3 regions of the Alteromonas sp. 4NS20-0143 genome follow, and region 2 is predicted to be linked to each of the others. Evidence: predicted binding sites of a transcription regulator. Region 2 holds the regulator's gene; each other region holds the start of a gene.

Region 1 (2,279 bases), on a different contig from region 2:
TAGTTGTTGAACTGCTTTCTACCAGCAAAGCTGCTCTGCCCCGCATGCCACGCAATGGCGTTAAACGGAAGTAATTGTGTTACCTCTCCGTTTCGTCCTATAACAAGGTGGGCTGATACCTTGCTTTTTGGGTTTAACATATAATCTACTGACGAGGACGCACTGCTGCCGCCAGTAAAATGAATAACTAAGGTATCGGGCAAATTGCGAGGGAACTCGCCAGAGGTGTTTGGAGAGGTGACATGTTTAATTTCACTTGCATGTAACCGATTGTTTTCAATGCGAACTGCGTTTAAGGGTGCTGAGTATGTATTTGTCATTACCGTAACCATGTGGTTTATTCTTTGAGCGGCAACTACGAACTCTACCTACTATCTTGATTACCAACCAAAGCACGATTACCAACCAAAGAACTGTTCACTTTTCACTCAACCTTTACCTAACATAGCAGTTTACTAATATGAGTGGAATAATTTATTTACAAGTAAATAAAAATACCCGAAACCACCTCTTGACTCAATAAAACAACCATTTCAATGAATATTTATTCAATAATGATAAACAAATGAGAAGTATTATCATCTTTAGCATGTTTGTTTTCCCCTTGAATATTTTTATAACATTATTGTTACAAATCTAAAATTATCTTTTCAAACCATTGAATTTAAGATACTTTTTAAACGTTATACTAATTCATTAGAGATGAGGCTTTTTTTGCGTTTGATTTTAGTTTTCAATGTGGGTATTTTGTACGGCCCGCATCGCATCAATGCATAAAAATGCGGAACGGCTGGAATCCTCTAATAATAATTAACGACAAGAAAGACGCATGCGCTGAGCTAAATGGCCCAAGCGCGAAAAGATGTCTAATTATGTTTCGATACGCAAACCTAGGCGCATCTGCACGCAACGCATACCTTGCCCAGTCAATAAGGTTGAAGGAGTTAATAGATGAGTTTATACAATCCCAACGATTCCCGGGATAATTGTGGGTTTGGCTTAATAGCCCACACTCACGGGGAAGCCAGTCACGAATTGGTATCCACTGCAATCCACGGTTTAGACCGAATGCAACATCGAGGCGGTATCGCCGCTGATGGAAAAACCGGTGATGGCTGTGGTTTATTACTACAAAAGCCAGATGCCTTCTTCCACTCAATTGCCGACGAAAATGGCTGGAAGCTGGGTAAAAAGTACGGCGTAGGGATGATTTTTTTGAATCAGGACCCCGTGCTTGCACAAGCTGCCCGTGAAGTACTCAATGAAGAGTTAGAAAAAGAAACGCTTTCAGTTGTTGGATGGCGAGAAGTGCCTGTTGATAAATCAGTACTTGGCGAGCTTGCCCTTACTGGTGTTCCTCAAATAGAACAGGTATTTGTCAACGCCCCCGCAGGATGGAGAAAGCGCGACCTAGAACGACGTCTTTATATGATTAGACGCCGTGCTGAAAAACGCCTAGAAGACGATCCAGATTTTTATGTGGCGTGTCTATCAGGTTTGGTCACTATTTATAAAGGCTTGGTAATGCCGAAAGACTTACCAACCTTCTATCTCGACCTTGCTGACGAACGCATGAAAAGCGCAATTTGCGTATTCCACCAGCGTTTCTCAACGAATACATTACCTCGCTGGCCACTTGCGCAGCCGTTTCGCTTTCTTGCTCATAATGGTGAAATTAACACGATTAAAGGCAACCGCGATTGGGCAATGGCAAGAGCGGCAAAATTCTCAACACCGCTTATTCCAGACTTGAAAGATGCTGCACCTTTCGTCAATACCGAAGGTTCTGACTCTTCTTCACTAGATAACATGCTTGAGCTGTTCCTAGCAGGTGGTATGGACTTATTCCGTGCCATGCGCTTATTAGTGCCGCCAGCCTATCAAAACAATAAAACAATGGACGATGACCTTCGTGCATTCTACGAGTTTAACTCCATGCACATGGAGCCGTGGGACGGCCCAGCGGGTATCGTTTTAACCAACGGTCGCCACGTTGCATGTAACCTTGATAGAAACGGCTTGCGTCCAGCACGCTACGTCATTACCAAAAATGGTTTTATTACCCTAGCCTCAGAAGTGGGCATTTGGGATTACCAAGAAGCCGACGTCATTGAAAAAGGACGTGTTGGTCCAGGCGAAATGCTTGCTGTAGATACGTATACAGGCAAAATCTGGCGTTCTACCGAAATTGATGACGAGCTTAAAGCGAGACACCCTTATAAAGAGTGGCTTCAAAAGCACATCCGTCGCCTAACGCCTATTGAAGAGCTAGATGCATC
Region 2 (2,279 bases):
CCTACTATGCATTCAAAGACCAAGGCTACTCCATTACACTCGCATCGACTATGGGTGGTCAGGTACCTATCGACCCCAATAGCCTCTCCGACGACGCGATGACCGACGATGCTATTCGCTACACAAAAGACGATATTGCTCGAAGTGCAATCGCATCTACAATTCCGTTAGAAGATGTGAGAGCAGAAGAATTCGATGCGGTATTTTACCCAGGCGGACATGGTCCATTATGGGATTTGTCGGACAACGCTCATTCAATTAAATTAATTGAAGATACTATTGCTGCGAATAAGCCTGTTGGTGCGGTGTGCCATGCGCCAATCGTACTTAAAGATGTGAAAGCGCCTGACGGTAGTTTTCTTGTTGCTGGTAAAGCAGTAACAGGTTTCACAAACAGCGAAGAAGCTGCAATGCAGTTAACCGATGTGGTGCCTTATTTAGTGGAAGACGAGTTGCGAAATAAAGGCGGTAAATTCGAAGCTGCAGAAGATTTTGCTGTGAAGGTATGTACTGATGGGTTACTGGTAACGGGGCAAAATCCACCGTCATCACGACCTGCAGCAGATGCTTTAATTAAGTTGCTGTCTTAGAGTGCTTAGGAGCACTAAAACGATGGTTCAAATAACGCGATAACGCGAACTAAAACGTAAAAAGCCGCCGATGACCTCACTTCATAGTGAATGTCCGTCGACGGCTTTTCTATAGGCTGTGATGTTTATTACTCGGCGCTACTTAGTTAGAGATTGTCTTAGTTAAAGACTGCCTTTGATAAACCCTGTCTCTATTAAACACTGTCTTTATCAAACATTATCGAACAACTCTTCCACACGAATTCGCAGTTCTTCAATCTTCTGAACATCCGCAGGGGCGATAAAGATTGTATCGTCACCGGCAATGGTGCCCAATACACCATCTTTCTTACTCAATGAGTCCAGCAAGCGTGCAATGAGCTGTGCGGCGCCGGGGCTAGTTCTAATGATAACCATGACATTATTGTGTACTACATCAAGCACAAGCTGTTTCAAGGGGCTTTTAGCGGTAGGCATACCCAACTCAGGGGGAAGGCAGTACACCATGTCCCCACGGGCGTTACGAGTACGTACTGCACCAAACTTACTGAGCATTCTTGATATCTTCGACTGACTGATGTTGTCAAAATCTTGGGCCTTTAAGGCATCTACAATTTCACCTTGTGAACCGTAGCTCTCTGCTTTAAGTATCTCTTTGAAAGCTTTAATCAGTTGTTCTTGTTTTGTATTAGCCATTCAGCGCTCTTTTTTCATGTCGTTTATCGTTTTCGTCGGTAGGGCGTGACAAAAACGTGAGAATCTGGTTTTTATTCGCATATTGTGCCCCACAGGTGGACTTTAGGCAATTTGTTTGCATAATCATCCATGATAATGAATATTGACAAAATATCGCTGCTTATGACGTCAATAAGACGATCAGGTGATTGAGTTTTCCCCCGCGTTGCATTAGTGTGACGTTCCGTTTAAATACGTGAGTAATCCCATAGGAGAAATGGTATGAAAGTAGCCGTGTTAGGTGCTGCAGGTGGTATCGGTCAAGCGCTGTCGTTGTTGTTAAAAACACAATTGCCAGCTGGTTCAGATTTAGCGCTTTATGATGTTGCGCCAGTTGTACCTGGTGTTGCAGTTGATTTAAGCCACATCCCCACTGCGGTTAAAGTAACCGGTCACGGTAAAGATGACCTAGCTGGTGCACTAACTGGATCAGACGTTGTTCTTATTCCAGCTGGTATGCCACGTAAGCCGGGTATGGATCGTTCTGATCTATTCAACATCAACGCTGGAATCGTTAAAAACCTTATTGAAGGTGTTGCTGATAACTGTCCAGATGCGTGTGTTGGAATCATCACCAACCCAGTTAATACTACAGTTGCTATCGCAGCTGAAACGCTTAAAGCAAAAGGCGTTTACAACAAAAACAAACTTTTCGGTGTAACTACGCTTGACGTTATTCGTGCTGAAACCTTCGTTGCCGAGCTTAAAGGTGTAGATGTTGCTTCTGTGCACGTACCAGTAATTGGTGGTCACTCTGGTACAACTATTCTACCTCTTCTTTCACAAGTTGAAGGTGTTGAGTTTACCGACGAAGAAGTGGCTAGCCTGACGACTCGTATCCAAAATGCGGGTACTGAAGTTGTTGAAGCAAAAGCAGGCGGCGGTTCTGCAACCCTTTCTATGGGTCAAGCAGCAGCGCGATTCTGCCTATCTCTTGTAGCAGCAATGCAAGGCGAGAATGTGGTTGAATACACT
Region 3 (2,279 bases), on a different contig from region 2:
CCACTATGCCGTGGCTTGTTGACGATCTTACGAGCATTGTGAATACACCTCGCTTTAGAAGAAAAGATTCTAGAGGTCGCATCATCATTGTTGAGACACTGCGAACGGCGCTTAGCTTTTTAGGAATTGAAAACTTAAGACTGCTTATCCCGTCACTCATTGTAAAACGCGCCACGCCGCAAATTACCGACCCTTATCCGATCATTAAACAAAAGTTGTCTAGTTACTCAACGGGTGTAGCAATAACGGCGCAGCACATCGCCATCGCGCAGGGAATAAACAAGAGCGATGCCTATATGCTTGGCATGTTAGGCAATTTAGGCAGATGCGCTGTTATTCGCCTCTACTTTAGAATGTTCGACAAAGTGCAGTTGCACCTTTTACAAGAATGCCAGAAAGACAAGGAGCACAAGCGCCACGATGCTTTGATTAAAATAGTGCCATCGGCTAATCACCTTATAGCGCTGCAGCAAACCTTTGCCGATGCGTTAACTGCAGATGTGTTAGACGAACTGGCCTTGAAACGACTGTTTATCACGCCTGCTATGCGGGCAGTTGCAGGTTCATCACACGCAGAACCCTCAGTATTAAGCGATGTGGTGTTACAAGCGCGATTATATGCTCAAATTCGAGCGCTGCATCAAACCAAGCTCACCGACGCAAGAACAGCAAAAAGCGCGTTGTCAGCATTAAAATACCCACAGGGCATGTTAGCAAAGTTGAAAAATATCGATATTTTCACACTTCCTCTCGTAAAAAGTGATGCCGAAGATTAATTTTTAGTGGATATTCATGCAGCCCGCCAGTACAAGAGATAATCGTTTAAGCAAAAACTAGTCACTCATTTTAAGTCGCAGCGCCACCGTTGCTGCATGCCTCAGCCTAAAATCAACTACCAAAAATCTCTATTACCAAATGATATTGCTTAGCAGTTAATAGTTATTCACTTTTCTTGCAAATTAAGCCACAGTCCTTGTAAACAAAGGGCTAGAGCATCCCTAAGACAAGACAAATGTTAAAAAAAATGGCATACTGCGCTCCAGTATAGTTTTATTTTTTGCGCTTTTTCGCACCAGATTTGGTGTAGGGCGCTCAATGCAGAGGTAGTGATAATGAAGGTAACTCGCGCGACGTTTGACGATGTAATGGTTCCTAACTATAACCCGGCTCATATGGTACCGGTTCGCGGCGAAGGCTCGCGCGTCTGGGATCAAGAAGGTGCTGAGTACGTCGACTTTGCAGGCGGCATTGCAGTAAATGTTTTAGGTCACTGCCACCCTGAACTTGTTAAAGCCCTCAATGAACAAGGCTCAAAGCTTTGGCATTTAAGCAACGTTTTTACTAACGAGCCATCATTACGCTTAGCGAAAAAGCTGGCTGATGCAACGTTCGCCGATAAGGTATATTTCGCAAATTCCGGTGCAGAAGCTAACGAAGCAGCTCTTAAGCTTGCACGCCGTTGGGCTCTTGATAAACACGGCGAAGATAAAAATCAAATCATCGCGTTTAACAAAGGGTTTCACGGCCGTACATTCTTTACTGTAACCGTAGGTGGACAAGCAGCTTACTCTGATGGTTTTGGACCTAAGCCAGGCGCCGTTGACCACTGTGACTTTAACGATCTTGCCGCTTTTGAAGCCATGATTTCTGACAAAACCTGTGCGGTTATGATGGAGCCGTTGCAAGGTGAAGGCGGTATCATTACGCCAGACATTGAGTTCGTTAAAGGCGTACGCGAGTTATGTGACAAGCACAATGCACTACTCATTCTAGATGAAGTTCAATCTGGTGTTGGCCGTACGGGTCACCTTTACGCTTACATGGGTTTAGGCGTAACCCCTGACATTCTAACTACCGCAAAATCGCTGGGCGGCGGATTCCCAATTGGCGCCATGTTGACGACTACAGACATCGCGGCACATCTCAAGCCAGGTACTCACGGCAGTACATACGGTGGTAACCCGCTGGCCTGCGCCGTAGCAGAAAAAGCGCTAGATATTGTAAACCAACCTGAAGTGCTAGAAGGCGTGCTGAAGAAAGAAGCGCTGTTCCGCAAAATTCTTGGCGAAATAAACGATAAATATCACGTTTTCGAAGAAATTCGTGGCCAAGGTATGCTTCTTGGATGCGCACTGAATGAAAAATATCAGGGCCGTGCGAAAGATTTTATGACCGCAGCGACTAAAGAGCACTTAATGTGTCTAGTTGCTGGTATGAATGTCATTCGTTTTGCACCATCACTTGTCATTCCTGACGAGGATATCGTAGAAGGTCTTGCA

What was found. The regulator ArgR, encoded in region 2, controls arginine synthesis, uptake and breakdown. The targets are predictions, from matches to a motif close to ANTGAATANNTATTCANT.
Region 1: the regulator ArgR is predicted to act here: its motif matches at 769-786, upstream of gltB (glutamate synthase large subunit).
Region 3: the regulator ArgR is predicted to act here: its motif matches at 931-948, upstream of AC27HD_RS14810 (aspartate aminotransferase family protein).

The regions. Positions count from the first base shown of each region.
Region 1 covers NZ_BAAJLR010000003.1:564,184-566,462, forward strand. The annotation lists gene AC27HD_RS09660 (N-acetylmuramoyl-L-alanine amidase) at 1-320, opposite strand, end outside; gene gltB (glutamate synthase large subunit) at 952-2,279, shown strand, end outside.
Region 2 covers NZ_BAAJLR010000010.1:90,965-93,243, reverse strand. The annotation lists gene AC27HD_RS16985 (type 1 glutamine amidotransferase domain-containing protein) at 1-590, shown strand, start outside; gene argR (transcriptional regulator ArgR) at 801-1,265, opposite strand; gene mdh (malate dehydrogenase) at 1,527-2,279, shown strand, end outside.
Region 3 covers NZ_BAAJLR010000007.1:113,294-115,572, forward strand. The annotation lists gene AC27HD_RS14805 (HDOD domain-containing protein) at 1-776, shown strand, start outside; gene AC27HD_RS14810 (aspartate aminotransferase family protein) at 1,113-2,279, shown strand, end outside.